Regions from separate parts of the Enterococcus sp. LJL120 genome, predicted to be linked through region 3. Evidence: a T-box and tRNA genes for the amino acid it is inferred to sense, from the RefSeq annotation. Region 3 holds a T-box; the other regions hold tRNA genes.
What was found. A T-box is a leader RNA that pairs with one kind of tRNA and senses whether it is charged. The one in region 3 lies ahead of leuS (leucine--tRNA ligase), so its partner is inferred to be a tRNA-Leu.
Positions count from the first base shown of each region.

Region 1: it encodes a tRNA-Leu, which carries the amino acid that the T-box ahead of leuS (leucine--tRNA ligase) is inferred to sense. The anticodon was not compared.
Region 2: it encodes a tRNA-Leu, which carries the amino acid that the T-box ahead of leuS (leucine--tRNA ligase) is inferred to sense. The anticodon was not compared.

Region 1 covers NZ_JBTXLV010000001.1:236,038-241,360, forward strand. Annotated here, with positions in the region: gene ACYSNU_RS01185 (dihydrolipoyl dehydrogenase family protein) at 1-890, shown strand, start outside; gene ACYSNU_RS01190 (aldo/keto reductase) at 1,159-2,025, opposite strand; gene ACYSNU_RS01195 (hypothetical protein) at 2,166-2,420, shown strand; tRNA gene ACYSNU_RS01200 (tRNA-Leu) at 2,729-2,810, opposite strand; gene ACYSNU_RS01205 (hypothetical protein) at 3,345-4,592, shown strand; gene ACYSNU_RS01210 (hypothetical protein) at 4,635-5,323, shown strand, end outside.
Region 2 covers NZ_JBTXLV010000007.1:84,179-89,501, forward strand. Annotated here, with positions in the region: gene ACYSNU_RS12595 (FMN-binding protein) at 1-521, shown strand, start outside; gene ACYSNU_RS12600 (hypothetical protein) at 888-1,742, shown strand; gene ACYSNU_RS12605 (hypothetical protein) at 1,934-2,134, opposite strand; tRNA gene ACYSNU_RS12610 (tRNA-Leu) at 2,194-2,276, opposite strand; gene ACYSNU_RS12615 (heavy metal translocating P-type ATPase) at 2,455-4,530, shown strand; gene ACYSNU_RS12620 (APC family permease) at 4,807-5,323, shown strand, end outside.
Region 3 covers NZ_JBTXLV010000002.1:257,679-263,001, reverse strand. Annotated here, with positions in the region: gene ACYSNU_RS04365 (LysM peptidoglycan-binding domain-containing protein) at 1-1,328, shown strand, start outside; T-box leader at 1,383-1,598, shown strand; gene leuS (leucine--tRNA ligase) at 2,065-4,578, shown strand; gene ACYSNU_RS04355 (hypothetical protein) at 4,690-5,323, opposite strand, start outside.

The DNA.
Region 1 (5,323 bases), on a different contig from region 3:
ATCTGTTAAATTTGGATGGTCAAGAATATTTAAGCAATAGCACCGACTTTTTAGCTTTATCACACATGCCAAAGAGAATGGCCGTTATCGGCGGTGGCTATATTGCCTTTGAGTTGGCAACAATTGCCAATGCAGCCGGTTCAGAGGTGACAATTATTTTGCATAATCGCCGGCCATTAAAAGAATTTGATGCAGCATTAGTTGACGAAATGGTTGCTCAACTAAAGGAGCGGGGAATTCGTTTCGTATACGATACAGATATCAAAAAAATAGTGAAAACGGACGAGGGCTACCATCTTTCAGCTGACGACACAACTTTGGAGGCTGATTTTGTCTTGTGTGCTACTGGTCGGATTCCTAATGTCGAAGAGTTAAATCTCGAGGCAGCCCAAGTTGAGTATTCAAAAAAAGGGATCAACGTCAATGACTATTTGCAGACTTCTGCTGAAAATATTTATGCCTGCGGAGATGTCTTAGCAAAAACACAGCCGCGGTTAACGCCGGTTTCAACTTTTGAGGGTGAGTACGCAGTCTCGGCTATGCTAGGCAATCAAACTCCTATCAGCTACTCGACAATTACGACAATTGTTTATGGCAGTCCTAAATTAGCAAAAGTTGGCGTTACCATTGAAGGGGACGGCATCAAAATGGTAGAGCAGGATTTGACTGCTTGGTTTACTTATCAACGATTAAATGAACCAACTGCTAAAGCAAAACTTTATTTTGATCAAGATAACCAGTTGGTAGGGGCGACGACTTTAAGTGGTCAAGCCGATGAATTGATAAATTATCTAGCTATGGTTATCGACCAAAAAATTTCCCATGATACTATGAAGGACTACATTATCGGTTATCCAACCGTTGCCAGTGATTTAGCGTATTTAGTTTAAAAAGAGAATTTAAAATAAAAAAATAAATTTGCATCAGCCTCCCTTTACGAGGCGGTGCAAATTTATTTTTTTCCTGTTGTTTTGTTACTTGTCCAAAAAAATTGATTGAGGCTTTTAAAACTATTCTGCAACGCCTCTCCAAACCTAATTGGAAATTAAGACAAGCCAATTGTTCTAATCAACTCTGGTAACTTTGCTGTGAGAGTTAGGCAATTGGCTTCTCAAGTTAAAAACTAAAGCCATCTTGAAACTTTGTTGCAGTCCTCAACTATTTTTTTGATGCACGTTTAAAGACGGGGATGTCACTGTTGGTGCCGTAATCAAAGTCATTGATGGCTTTTAAAATAGCCATGTCTGCGGCTGAAATCTCAAAAGCAACATCCGCATTGTTTTTCATATGGTCAACACTTTCAGTTTTTGGCAATGGCAGAAGATTCAATTGCAGACAATAGCGAATCGCTAATTGCGGAATTGAGACGCCATATTTTGCGGCTATTTCAGTAATTTGCGGATTACTCATCATTTCGCCATGGGCAATTGGCGAATAAGCCTCTACAAAAATATCGTGTTTTTGCGAAAATTCAATAACAGCAAAAGGTGTGTGGCCAATATGAGCCAGCACTTGATTGACCATCGGTTTAATTTTGGCATGGTCTAAAAGATTTTGCAGGTCGGCTTCTTCAAAGTTTGAAACGCCAATCGCTTTGATTTTCCCTGCTTCATAGGCTTCTTCTAAAGCCTTCCACGCTGCTAGATTACCTTCAAAGAAGCGCTCTTCGTCATTTTGAAACTCCGCCCAAGGCTTGGGACTGTGGATAATCATTAAATCAATGTAACCGAGGTCTAATTTTTTTAACGACTCATCAATTGCAGCCACTGCCTGATCATAATCTTTAATCTCAGCTGCGAGTTTAGTTGTCACAAAAAGGTCTTCTCTTGCTACGCCAGAATCTCTAACGCCTGCTCCGACACCGACTTCATTTGCATAGGCTTGAGCGGTATCAATATGGCGATAACCGACAGCAATCGCATTTTTGACATCGTCAGCGACCTTTTCATCGGCAATCATCCAGGTTCCAAAACCAATTTTAGGAATGGATAGGCCGTTTGCTAAGGTATAAGTTTCATTTAACATCTGTATTCCTTCTTTCTAAGTTTGTAAACCCATCATACAACTTAAAGCTGACTTTAAGGCAAGTAGAAAGTTTGAAATTTTTTTTAATAGACATGATATAATTAAAGGGAGCTAGAATTATAAAAAAGGATGTGGTGAAAATGCAGCGGATTTTATATTTGGGACAGCTTGGCTTACCTTCAGCTCGTGTGTTGCTTCTTTTAGCGGGGGGGGGGCTTTTGCTACTATTAGCTGGAGTGGTTTATTTCACAAAAGCGGAATTTTTTGTTCGCATAATTAATGTACCAATCGGCGCTGGTCAAAAGGATACTAAATTAGTTAAACGTCGACAACTCGCAGCCATCACTTGTCTGGTGCTTGGACTAGTCTTTTTTGTGGCAGGAATTATCAGCTAATAAACGGAAGTTTTTTATTTGCGTGGTAGCTTTCTGTGGAAGCAAAAAAAGTGCAGGTCAAGTTTTTTTGAGATTATAATTCACGGAACCAGTTTGAATTGCCTCTGGGTCTTGCAAGATTTGAAATAGATGTTGCGAGTGTTTCAGTGATTTGAAGATGTGAAACGAAAATTGAAAATGTTTAGTGATTCTCAGTGAATAGTGTTTTGACATATTAATTTAATGCTAACCGAAAGATGTGCGTGTAGTGTTTTTAAACAAAAAAATTGAGGGTGCCTGAAATTTCAGGCACCCTCAATCGATTTTTATGCGGAAGATGGGAGTTGAACCCACACGAGCTAAGCTCACACGCGCCTGAAGCGTGCGCGTCTGCCATTCCGCCACTTCCGCGTTTGACTAGCAATAGAATAGTCCAAAATATCGAATAAAGCAACTAAAAAATTTTTTCCGTGTCAATAAATGAGCGGGGACAAAAAAACGATTAAAAACTTTTTTTATTATTTTTTTAATTAATATCCAATATTGTCCGGCAACTAAGTTATAATTAGTAGGGACTGTCGCCAAAAGGATTGCTGTTGTTTTTGGCTATCAAGAAGCTCAGCTGTCAGCATAGCATCATCATTGTGGATTAAAGTTGGTAAATGCTGCAAAAACTCAGTGTTTATCAGAGAAAATCCCTGTTTTATGTAACTAATAATTTTCCTGTGATTAAGTGAAGAAGCTATTATTCTGCTTTTTTTATAAGTCATTTTCTTATATCCGAAAAATTCATAATTAAATTGACCAGAAAGCCGATTAATACTATAATTTAATATATATAGCAATTTTTCAGATAATTGCTTACATCAGCATTTTCTTAAGGAAAATTATGGAAAGAACTTATTGTATATATGAATAGAAAATTAAAAATCTTGGAGGGTCACTATGTTTGGTAAAGGGAAAAACAAAAACAAAAAAAATAAAAAACGTCGTTACGATGAAGAGTTTGAAGATGAATATGACGAATATGATGAAGAAGATTGGGACGACGAAGACGAGGAAGACTGGGACGACGAAGATGATGAGGATTATGATGACGACGATGAGGACTGGGACGACGAAGATGACGAGGACGATGATGACGACTGGGACGACGATGAAGATGACGAACCAGTAAAGAAAAAACGCGGCTTCTTTGGTTTTGGTCGTAAGAAAAAAGATGATGATGACGACGACTGGGACGAAGACGACGAGGATGATGAGGACTGGGACGACGAAGATGATGACGATTGGGATGAAGACGAAGACGACGATGACTGGGATGATGAGGACGAAGAGGAAGAGTATGAAGAACCTGTTCGTAAGAAAAAACCAGCAGCTAAGGCTAAACCTAAATCCAGTCCTAAGAAAAAACAGTCTGGTTATGAAACTCCTGATCAAGCTTATTATTCTGAAACAGCAGAACCGCAGTCTACAGCAGAAATTGATCGCTTAGAGGAAACCGTGGCTCGTTTGAAGGAACAATTAGAATTAAAACAAGAAGAAGTGACTAGAATTGCAACGAGCTTTGCGGAGAAGGCACCGGTTGTTGCACCAGAACCAGCACCAGCTGCGGTCACTCAAGAATTTGAAGCAATTGTTTCCAAGCTGCAGGAACAACTGTCCCAAAGAGATCAAGAATACGCGCGAATGGCCGAAACAATCAGCCAGCAGGAAAAACAATTGCAAGCTGAGATTACGAATAAAAACGATGAGCTAGCTAAATCAGTAGAAATGCTCCAGCAACAGTTGGCTGAAAAAGAAGCTCAAGCACTACAAGAGCCAGTTTCAACTCCAGTGGAGACGGAACCTGTAATGGAGCCGACAGTTGAAGCGGCAGCTGTCGTTGAAGAAATGGACTCGGCATTTGCAGCAGTTGAAGAACCGGTTACCACACCGACAGAGCCTGTAGTTGCTGTGGAACAACCAACATCGGCTGCTCCGAAATTATCTGAAGCAGAAGAAAATATGATTTTTGACGCCAGAGCAGAGAGTGAACGGATTATTGCCGATGCCCAGCTGGAAGCTCAGCAGATGATTGCTGAAGCCCAAGCGCGGGTGCAGGAATATGAAGATGAAATCAACAAGTTCAAAGAAACTTTAGCTAAAATCAAAGGCGAAACAATGGAAGTATTTGATCAGTATTTAGATTAAACTTCTCACAATCAAATCAAACCATTGGAAAGGAAGGATAGCTTGAAAAATCAAATGATTCAAACCGCTATCTATCCAACGCCAGCACCGGCGGTTGGAGTAACGATAATTGAAAAAGATAAGTTTCAGAGTTTAACGGCAGCTTGTCGTCAGATGATTGAAAACAAACAGCTGACAGGAGCGCCTTCAGATGAAGCGATTCGCGACTATTTTCAAAATATTTTTCAACTTACAGATCCAACCTACCATGTGGAAATTATTGCCGATCAGCCGTTGTCAATGACCCAAGAGCTTTGGCAGCAGCTGGAGGCAGCTTTTCCGCAATTCGCCTGGATTTTTTTGAAAGAGACGGAAAGCCGTCAGCAATATCTCTATTATGCATCTTTTGTTCCGTTGGCTAGTACGGAGAAACCATTTCCTTTTGAGATTAATTTTCAAGAAAGTGTGCTTCAACAATTTGCGTCAGTTTCCGGCAAGGCGATGGCTTTGGTGGAGGAAAAAATTTCCGAGATGATTCGTGAGATTCAACAGGCGGTTCAAAATAGCGGTGATATGGCTTCCAGCGAGGAAATGATTTCCTTAGAAGAGCTACAAGCGGAACTTGATCAGCTTGAAGAACCCGAAGACCTTGAAGAAGAACTAGCTGAAGCAGCAGTCGATGAGGCCTTTGAAGAAGCAGTCGACGAAGTGTTAGCTGACGATGAAGAGTTTGAGGAGGAAGCTGAGGCAGA
Region 2 (5,323 bases), on a different contig from region 3:
TTGGTTTAGGTATGGCAACACTGGCAACATTATTATTATTAGGGGCTTGTGGCAGCGATAATTCAACAGCTTCTAGCAGTTCAAGTTCTATGGAATCTTCTTCAATGGCAGCAAGCACAACGGAAAGCTCGACTAATGCAACTACTGAAGCTTGGCAGGATGGCGAATACACTGCTGAAGCAAGTGAATATAGCAATGGCTACAAAGAATATGTAACAGTCACAATTGCTGATGGTAAAATTACAATGGTTGATTTTGACGCTAAGGACGAAAGCGGTAATTTGAAAACTGCCGATGAATCTTATAAAGAAAAAATGGAAGCTTCCAATGGGACTTACCCTGAAGAATATATGAAAACTTTAGAAGACGAATTGGTTAAAACACAATCGACAGCAAGTGTTGATGCAGTTACTGGAGCCACTCATTCTTCTGGAGACTTCAAAGTCTTAGCAGACGCCGCTTTAGCAAATGCGGCAAAAGGTGAAACTGAAACGGCTGTTGTAACGTTAGCTGCAGAATAAAAAATAGATTATCCCGCTGTTTTTGGATAGTTTAACTGCGTTAGTGACTCAAAAACAGAGTTCCATTTTAAGTTGCTACTTGTAAAAACAAGTGTTAAAAAAGGTGGCTACCTAACAAATTAACAGATTTTATTGCGACGATAAATTGATATTAAAAGACTAGAATGATGAAGCGATTCTTAAATGTTAGAGGGAAAATCTAACTTTTTAAGGTCACTTTAAACTAGTCTTTTTTTTATTTTTTCCTTCCGAATAAAAATCAATTTAAAAAATATTGAAGCCTTTAATTGAAAGGAATAGCGCTAGAATAATCGCAATTGTTATGTTAAAATTAAAAGGACATAAGAAAAAATGGTGGTTATAACTATGGAAGAAAAAATCGAAGTCAAACGCAGACACGCTAGATTCCCCGCCTATGATGATGAGACCGGGGTAAAAATATATCGAGAAAAACGTGATATTTTTGGCGGAGGAGAGTCACTGATTACGGCGCCTCCCCATGAAAATCGCCGCTATGAAAATCAAGTCAGGGCTGATGTGGTTCCGCCACTGCGGACCGAGTCAGCTGTTCGTTTTGATGAACCGGTTAGATCTAGTGAAGAACGGACCTATCGTCGGCATACTAAAGGGATTAGTGAGCGGGCAGGGTTGTCCATTGAACAGCAAAAGGAAATTGAAAAGCATCGGGCAAACTTGCCGGACTATTCAAAACCCCAGTATCCTAAAAAAACGCGGACTGGTAAGACCAATATATTTGGCAATCGAGGACCTGGTCGGGCTAGCTATGTAGTTCGCAGAACCCATAGTGATCCTTATGATGCCTCAGTGCAAATGCACAAGGATTACAATTTTAAGTCGAGTGAACCAACTTTTGAGCCGACCTATGTACCAGCTTCGGTTATTCCTGATAAAGTCGAAAATGAATTTACGAATGACGAGCTTTTGAAGGCCATGAAAAAAGATAGCCAATCGTTTTTAGTTTTTGACAATGAACCAGCTGCCTATCAAGTCAAAGATACAGAAGAAGAACCAACTGTGCGACGTTTTAGCAACAGCGAAGAGCCCACCGCTATGACCCGCAGCGAATACAAAAAAATTGGCAAAAAGCGCAATAATGGTGAAAAAAATAAAAGCAAGTCAATCTTGGAACGTTCATTAAGCGGCCTGATTGCAGACGATACAAAAGAAGCTGATCATCATAGCTATTTCCCGGAAAATTAGAAGCTAGTCGATTTTTCTGATGATAAGTGTATTTTCTCGTAAAAAGTAACTGAATTTGAGCAACAATTTAAATTGAAGCGCAAAAAAACTTTCTCAATCATTGGGAAAGTTTTTTTGTTGTAGTTATTTTCAAAAAATTCTTAACAGGCTAACTGGTTGTTTAAACAAAAAATCAGTAATCTTTTTAAAATCTACTGATCATCTTTATTTTTTAAGTAGAGAGCAAAGAGGTTGTGGGCCCATTCCATTGCAATGCTGATAATCACACCCAACATAAGTCCTAAGGGGAAATTACTGGTGGCTAGGGCAATCAGCAAACCAGTCAACATTCCTAATAAACTATAAAAGCCATCTTGTTTATCTTCTTGAGGTTCTTCCGGTTGCTCTTTCATTATCTAGCCCTCCTAAATAAAAGAAAAAAGCTGCTGACAATTGCCAACAACTTTACAAATGCAGAAGACGGGATTTGAACCCGCACGAGCGTGTGCTCACTACCCCCTCAAGATAGCGTGTCTGCCGTTCCACCACTTCTGCGGAGTTACTGGCAATCAATTAAAAATAAATTCATCACTTTTTATATAGTAAATTTTTGCAGCTCATCTGTCAAACTATTTTTGAAAAAAAGCCCAAAAAGGCTTGACATATGAATGGTGATTCATTTATCATATGCATGAAGATAAATTCATGTAAAGGGTTTAAGGAGGTTAGTCAGATGGAAAAAACATACGAGTTGAAAAATTTAGACTGTGGTAATTGCGCTACAAAAATTGAAACAGCGGTCAAAAAAATTGATGGCGTTCAAGCGGCAACGGTTAATTTTGTACAAACGAAGATGGCAATTACTTGTCCAGCCGAAGACTTTGCCAAGGTTGAAAAACAAGCGCAAACGATTATTCATGAACTAGAACCAGATGTTGAGATGATTGATTTAAGTCAGCAATCTGAAGAGCATCAACATGACGATAGTCATTTGAAAAAGGATATCTGGCGGGTAGCTCTTTCATTTGTTGCATTAATTATTTTAAGTCTCGCTAATTTAAATGATTTGCCAAGATTGATTGGTTTCTTACTTTTATATGGATTCATTGGTGGCGATGTTGTGTTGACGGCTGTCCGCAATATTATCAAGGGGCAAGTGTTTGATGAACATTTCTTAATGGCGGTTGCGACGATTGGCGCAATGCTAATTGGTGAATACCCAGAAGCTGTTGCGGTAATGCTTTTTTATCAAGTTGGCGAGTTATTTCAAAGTGTGGCCGTCGGAAAATCCCGCAAATCGATAAAGGGCTTGTTGGCAATTCGTCCGGATTATGCCAATCTTATGACGGCGACTGGTGAACAGCAGGTCGCGCCGCAAGAAGTTGCAGTCGGTGCAGAAATTATTGTTAAACCAGGAGAAAGAGTTCCTTTAGATGGAATTATTTCCAATGGTGAAACAATGGTGGATACCTCGGCTTTGACGGGAGAAGCCGTACCACGAAAATTAGTAGTCGGTGATCAAATTCTAAGCGGCTTTGTGAATCAAACGGGTGTCATTCAGATTACAGTTGAAAAAAATGCAGCGGATTCAACCGTCAGCAGAATTTTAGATTTAGTTGAAAATGCCAGCAGTAAAAAAGCGCCGGCTGAAAATTTTATTACGAAGTTTTCCCGCATCTACACACCCGTTGTGGTTATCTTAGCACTCTTGTTAGCGGTAGTGCCGCCGCTATTGTTTCAACAAGCATGGTCTGAATGGATTTATCGTGGATTGACCTTCTTGGTAATTTCTTGTCCCTGTGCATTAGTGGTTTCTGTACCGTTGACATTCTTTGGCGGAATCGGTGGGGCCAGCAAAGCGGGCGTCTTAGTCAAAGGTAGTAATTATTTAGAACTGCTTTCACAGGTCGAAACAGTCGTTTTTGATAAAACGGGCACGTTAACTAAAGGTGTTTTTGAAGTCCAAGAGGTTGCGACTAGTCTACCTAAAAAAGATTTTCTAAGATTAGCAGCGAGTGTCGAAGCAAATTCCAATCATCCTATCGCCCTTTCGATTTTAAAGGCTTATGATGGCGAGTTGTTACCGGTTGAAGATATCCAAGAAATTTCTGGAGCAGGTGTGTTGGCTACTATCAATCAAAAAAGAATCGCTGCCGGCAATCTGCGATTGATGGCGGAGTTAGGTATCTCAGTTCCAAAAGTTGCCACAGTTGGAACGATTATTTACGTCGCTGAAGATAATGAATATTTTGGCTATTTGATTATTGCTGATGAAGTAAAAGCGGATACCCAAACAAGCATCCAAGAATTACATCAAGCCGGCATCAAGCAAACAGTCATGTTGACTGGGGATAATCAAAAGGTGGGAACTGCGATTGCTGAAAAATTAGGCATCGACCAAGTTTATGGGGATTTGTTACCTGAAGGAAAAGTTGAAAAATTAGAAGAACTGATGGCAACGAATCAAAAGATTGCCTTTGTCGGCGATGGGATGAATGATGCACCAGTGTTAGCTCGTGCTGATTTAGGCATTGCGATGGGTGGCTTGGGCAGCGATGCGGCGATTGAAGCCGCTGATGTCGTGATTATGAACGATGCACCTTCACTCATACCAAAAGCGATTGCGATTTCTAAAAAGACATTGCGGATTGTTAAACAAAATATTATTTTTTCAATTGGTATCAAAGTGTTGGTCTTAGCTTTAGGTGCTGTGGGCTTTGCTTCAATGGGAGCGGCTGTCTTTGCCGATGTCGGCGTTACTTTAATAGCTGTTTTAAATGCCATGCGGGCTTTAAGAACAAAAAATTAGAAAATAACCTTCAAATGGGAGTTTTCTTAATTTACAAGCAGAAACCTTGCTCATAATTAAACGCTGGCTTATCAAGGATAAGTCGGCGTTTTTTATTTTTTATGGCTAAAAAGTGACGATAAAATTAAAAATAAATGGTTGCTTTACAAGATTACTTCAAATGAAAATGAAGGAAAACTAAATTTATTGCCAGATACTTATTGAGAGGCTGTTTAAGTGGTCTATACTGCTGTAAAATTGTTGTGTACTTATTTGCATTTTTAAGGGGAGAGATACATGAATGATAAACAGCTGCGCTGGTTTTCGGTAGCATTTATTGCCTTTAACATGGTTTGGGGCATGGGAAATGTTGTCAATAACTATGCACAACAAGGAATATCAGTAGTCACATCATGGATATTGATTCTGGTATTGTATTTTGTTCCATATGCTTTAATTGTTGGCCAACTAGGTTCAGCTTTTAAAGACAGTGATGGCGGAGTCAGCTCTTGGGTAGAGAAAACTTCTCACTCAAAACGGTTAGCCTATTACGCTGCCTGGACTTATTGGGTGGTGCACATCCCGTATTTGGCACAAAAACCACAAGCGATTATGATTGCCCTCGGCTGGGCGATTAAAGGCGATGGCACGATGCTAGCTGGTATGTCGGTGGGGATGATTTCCTTAGCTTCACTAGTAATTTTCTTAGCGTTTTTATATTTGTCGACAAAAGGCTTGTCCGTTTTAAAATTTATCGGTGGAATTGCAGGGACAGCGATGTTCGTCATGTCATTATTATTTATTTTGTTAGCCG
Region 3 (5,323 bases):
GCGGCTCATTAGGAGGCGGCGCTAGCTCCGGCGGTTCAAGTTCTTCTGGTTCAGGTTCTTCATCAGGCTCAACTGTTACTGGCCCGACTTATATAGTAAAATCTGGCGATACTTTATACCGCATCGCTTTGAGTTACGGCACAACAGTAACCAACTTAAAGAGTTGGAATAATCTAAGCAGCGATATGATTTACGTCGGTCAAAGTTTAGTTGTCGGCAATACGGGCTCGTCTAACGAATCATCTTCAAACAATGGTTCTTCAAGCTCGAACAACTCAGATTATAGTTCTGCTATCGGCACTGAAACGGATAATAACAGTGGCGGTTCGACAGTTACAGGAACTAGCTACTCTGTAAAATCCGGTGATACTTTATACCGCATTGCTTTAAATAATAATACGACAGTAGCAAATCTGAAGAGCTGGAATAATTTAACGAGCGACATGATTTATGTCGGTCAAAGTTTGATTGTTTCGACAACCAGCTCCGGCAGTTCAAATAATTCGAGCGGTTCAACTGGCTCGACAAATGGTTCATCTTCAAGCACACCGTCAACGGGCGGCAGCTCGACAGTTTCCGGCACGACCTACACAGTAAAATCCGGTGATAATTTATATCGGATTGCCTTAAGCAATAATACGACGGTAGCGAATTTAAAGAGCTGGAATAATTTAACCAGCGATATGATTTACGTTGGCCAAAGTTTAGTTGTTTCAACTAGTGGTTCCGGGTCAACAAACAGCTCAGGCTCCACTTCAAATTCAAGTTCTGCTTCTTCTAGCAATAGCAGCTCCAGTACAGCCAATTCCGGCAGCGCTGCGGCAACTGGTTCTTATACAGTCAAAGCTGGCGACAATTTATACCGGATTGCATTAAACAACGGCACGACGGTGGCGAATTTGAAGAGCTTGAACAACTTAACTAGCGATAATATTTACGTTGGTCAGGTCCTAAAAGTTTCCGGCACAGCAGCAGCTAGTGCAAGTGCGACAACGGCAGCAACAGCTTCCAGCACAGCAGCGGCTAGTACAAGCACTGATGATACCAAGACAGATACAACTTACACAGTTAAAGCTGGTGACAATCTATACCGGATTGCATTGAGCAATAAAACAACCGTTGCTAAACTGATGGAGTTAAATGACTTGAGCAGCGAAGCAATCACTGTTGGTCAAACTTTAATTGTAGCTGAAACTTATACAGTTAAAGCTGGCGACACGATGTATTCCATCGCCAAAAACAATAATTTATCAGTTGCAGAATTACAAGAGCTGAATAATTTGTCCAACGAGAACATTACAGTGGGACAAGTTTTGAAAATTGCTTAAACTATTTTTCAATTGCCAAGTAGAAATTTATTTGATAAGATACTATCAATTAATTGATACGCATCTATGAAGGATTAGTAAAAAATCTCGGACTTTTTAGAGAGTGCATGGCTGGTGAAAATGCACAGACGGAATTTTTGAACTCACCTTTTAGCATTTTTTCTGAAGCTCTTCAGTAAGAAAAAACGGTCTGGTCCGTTATGCCATCGAGAATTGAGAGCAATCTCAATCAAAATTAGGTGGTACCACGTAAACTATTACGTCCTATAAAAAGAGTCAGTGGCTCTTTTTATAGGATTTTTTTTATTTTGCGCTGGGAATTGGGCTTAGACATCGTTTCATTTAATTTTAAGGTAGCTGGAGTATGTTTTTTTAATGAGCTAGGATGTCAGTTCTGCTTTTTGCAGAATTTAACTGCTAGCTGTATAGCAGAATGATATACGTATGAGGCTACTGACAAAATTAAGGAAAGATTTCCTTGGTGGTCTTTGTTTGAAATCTCAGATTGTCAGCACGCATACGATTCGACTAATCGGAATTATTTGGTGAAGTCGAATTCGAAAATCAAACTAAATTTCTGTAAAGAAATTTATTACATTAAAACGAATTAGGATGTCAGTTCTGCTTTTTGCAGAATTTAACTGCTAGCAGTATAGCAGAATGATATACGCATGAAAATAAGACTAAATTTCTGTAAAGAAATTTATTACATCAAAACGAACTAGGAGGAAGTTTCATGAGTTACGATCACAAGCAGATTGAAAAGAAATGGCAAAAATATTGGGCGAAGCACAATGTTTTTAACACCCACGACGAGAGCGATATGCCGAAGTTTTATGCATTGGATATGTTTCCTTATCCATCTGGGCAAGGGTTACACGTTGGGCATCCAGAGGGCTACACAGCGACAGATATTTTGTCACGGATGAAACGGGCTCAAGGATATAGTGTTTTACATCCAATGGGGTGGGATGCTTTTGGTCTGCCAGCGGAGCAATATGCGCTAGATACTGGTAATGATCCCGCTGAATTTACGAAAAAAAATATTGAAACCTTCCGTCGTCAAATTAATTCCTTAGGCTTTAGCTATGATTGGAATCGGGAAATTAACACCACTGATCCAGAATATTATAAATGGACCCAATGGATTTTTACCAAAATGTATGAAAAAGGCTTAGCCTATGAAGCTGAAGTTGCGGTGAACTGGGTGCCGGAATTAGGTACCGTGATTGCCAATGAAGAAGTGATTGATGGCAAAAGTGAGCGGGGCGGCTACGATGTTATCCGCAAACCAATGCGTCAATGGATGCTGAAAATTACGGCTTATGCGGACCGTTTACTAGATGATTTAGAAACAGTTGACTGGCCAGAAAGTATTAAAGAAATGCAACGCAACTGGATTGGCCGTTCAGTCGGCGCCAATATGACTTTTAAAGTTGCTAACAGCGAGCATGACTTTACGGTGTTCACTACAAGACCGGATACTTTATTTGGTGCCACTTATGCTGTGTTAGCGCCTGAGCTGAGCTTGGTGCAAGAAATTACCACGCCAGAACAAAAAGCGGCTGTCGATGCATATATTGATGAAGCTTCAAAAAAATCAGATTTAAATCGTACTGATTTGGCTAAAGAAAAAACTGGTGTCTTCACGGGAGCTTATGCCATCAATCCAGTTAACGGCAAAGAAATTCCAATTTGGATTGCGGATTATGTGTTGGCTTCTTATGGAACAGGGGCCATTATGGCGGTACCTGCCCATGACGAACGAGATTATGAATTCGCCAAAGAATTTGGTTTGGATATTGTGCCAGTGCTTGAAGGCGGCGATGTAACGAAGGAAGCCTTTGTCGGCGATGGCCCGCATATTAATTCTGATTTTCTAGATGGCTTAAATAAAGAAGATGCCATTGAAACAATTAATCAATGGCTGGAAGAAAGAAATGTCGGCAAAAAAGAAATCAGTTACCGTCTGCGGGACTGGTTGTTCTCCCGCCAACGCTATTGGGGTGAACCAATTCCGATTATTCATTGGGAAGACGGCACGACTACTGCTTTACCGGAAGAAGAATTGCCGTTGAAATTACCAAAGACTGATAATATTCAACCCAGCGGTACAGGTGAATCACCGTTAGCTAATATTAGCGAATGGATTAATGTAGTTGATCCGGAAACTGGTAAAAAAGGTCGCCGGGAAACTAACACGATGCCGCAATGGGCGGGCAGCTCGTGGTATTACCTGCGCTTTATCGATCCCCATAATAAATATGTTTTGGCTGATTATGATAAATTAGAACGCTGGTTGCCAGTCGATATTTATATCGGCGGGGCTGAACATGCTGTTTTGCATTTGCTGTATGTGCGCTTCTGGCATAAATTCTTATATGATATCGGTGTAGTGCCAACGAACGAGCCCTTCCAAAAATTATACAATCAAGGAATGATTCTCGGTCAAAGTTTCCGTGATAGCCGTGGGGCGCTAGTGCCAACCAATATGGTGGAAAAACGCGGCAATGACTGGGTTAATATTGAAACCGGTGAAGCATTGGAGGAAGCGCCTGCTAAAATGAGTAAATCATTGAAGAATGTTGTCAATCCTGATGATGTGATTGAAACATACGGCGCCGATACTTTGCGAATGTACGAAATGTTCATGGGACCTTTGGATGCTTCAATTGCTTGGAGTGAAAATGGTTTAGAAGGCAGCCGCAAATTCTTGGACCGAATTTGGCGTTTATTAGTCGATGAAAACAATAAAATGCGGGACCGCATCACCACCTTTAATGATGGAAAATTAACAAAGGTCTATCATCAAACGGTAAAAAAAGTTACTGAAGATTTTGAAAATCTGCATTTTAACACTGCGATTTCACAATTGATGGTTTTTGTAAATGAAGCCTATAAAACGGATGTCTTGCCTTTTGAATATGTCGAAGGCTTTGTTCAATTATTAGCGCCGATTGCTCCCCACATCAGTGAAGAATTGTGGGCCATCTTAGGCAATACAGAAGGCATTTCTTATGTGCCGTGGCCAACTTATAATCCCGCTGAACTGGTTGAAGACCAAGTTGAAGTTGTCTTCCAAGTCAACGGTAAAGTTCGTTCAAAAGCTGAAGTTTCCCGAGACATGGAGCAGGCGGCCCTTGAAGAAATTGCTTTGGCAGATGCTGTGATTCAAGAATATATTGAAGGTAAAACAGTGCGTAAAATTATTGTCGTGCCAAATAAATTGGTTAATATTGTAGCTAACTAGTGTAAATTAAAAAATACCCAGCTATCCGAGGAAATCTGAAAGCCGCTGTGTTTTAAATGCAGCAGTTCAGATTGTGGATAGCATGGGTATTTTTATTTATTTTTAAAAAGTTTACCAGCTTTCTAGCGGGAATTTTTTCCAAGTATTTTCAGCGATACAGACATACCAATAATTGTCATCCCAACAAAATTCCCCCTGTTGACCAGCTTCTGTTGAGGAAGCAATGGTTCTTTTTTCGGCCAAACGAATAGTATCGCCTTCGACGTGCAACGGGCTCGTCGGGGAAGAAGTGTTGATGCCGACATTGCTAGTCGAACGCTCTGCGAATAGCGGCGTACTTTTATATTCCCCAGCATCTGTATAATTAATTACCCGGAAATTTGAACCGGCATCATTACCGGTCTCCTCACTGCCGTCAATGCCCACCGCAAATCTGCGGTCAGCATTTGTTGAATGGGTTCCAGAGCTGAATTTGACGGTCCGGTCGCTGCCAGTTTCGCCTTCGACATAAATGCCTTTGTTGGAGGCGACAAATTTTTCAGTTGTGCGGACATACATTTCGTCTAGCGGAACACCGTAAGCATTCGGTTCATTAAAGGTTCCGTAAGGCATTTCTAAAACAGTTTGCAGCTGACCAGTTTCATCAGGAATTTCAAAGGAAGTATGGTTGTGCCAAGAAGGATTTTCCTCAGTGCTGTCATTAGCCTCCCCGTGACTGACCATCCAAAAAGTTGTCCGTGGCGAC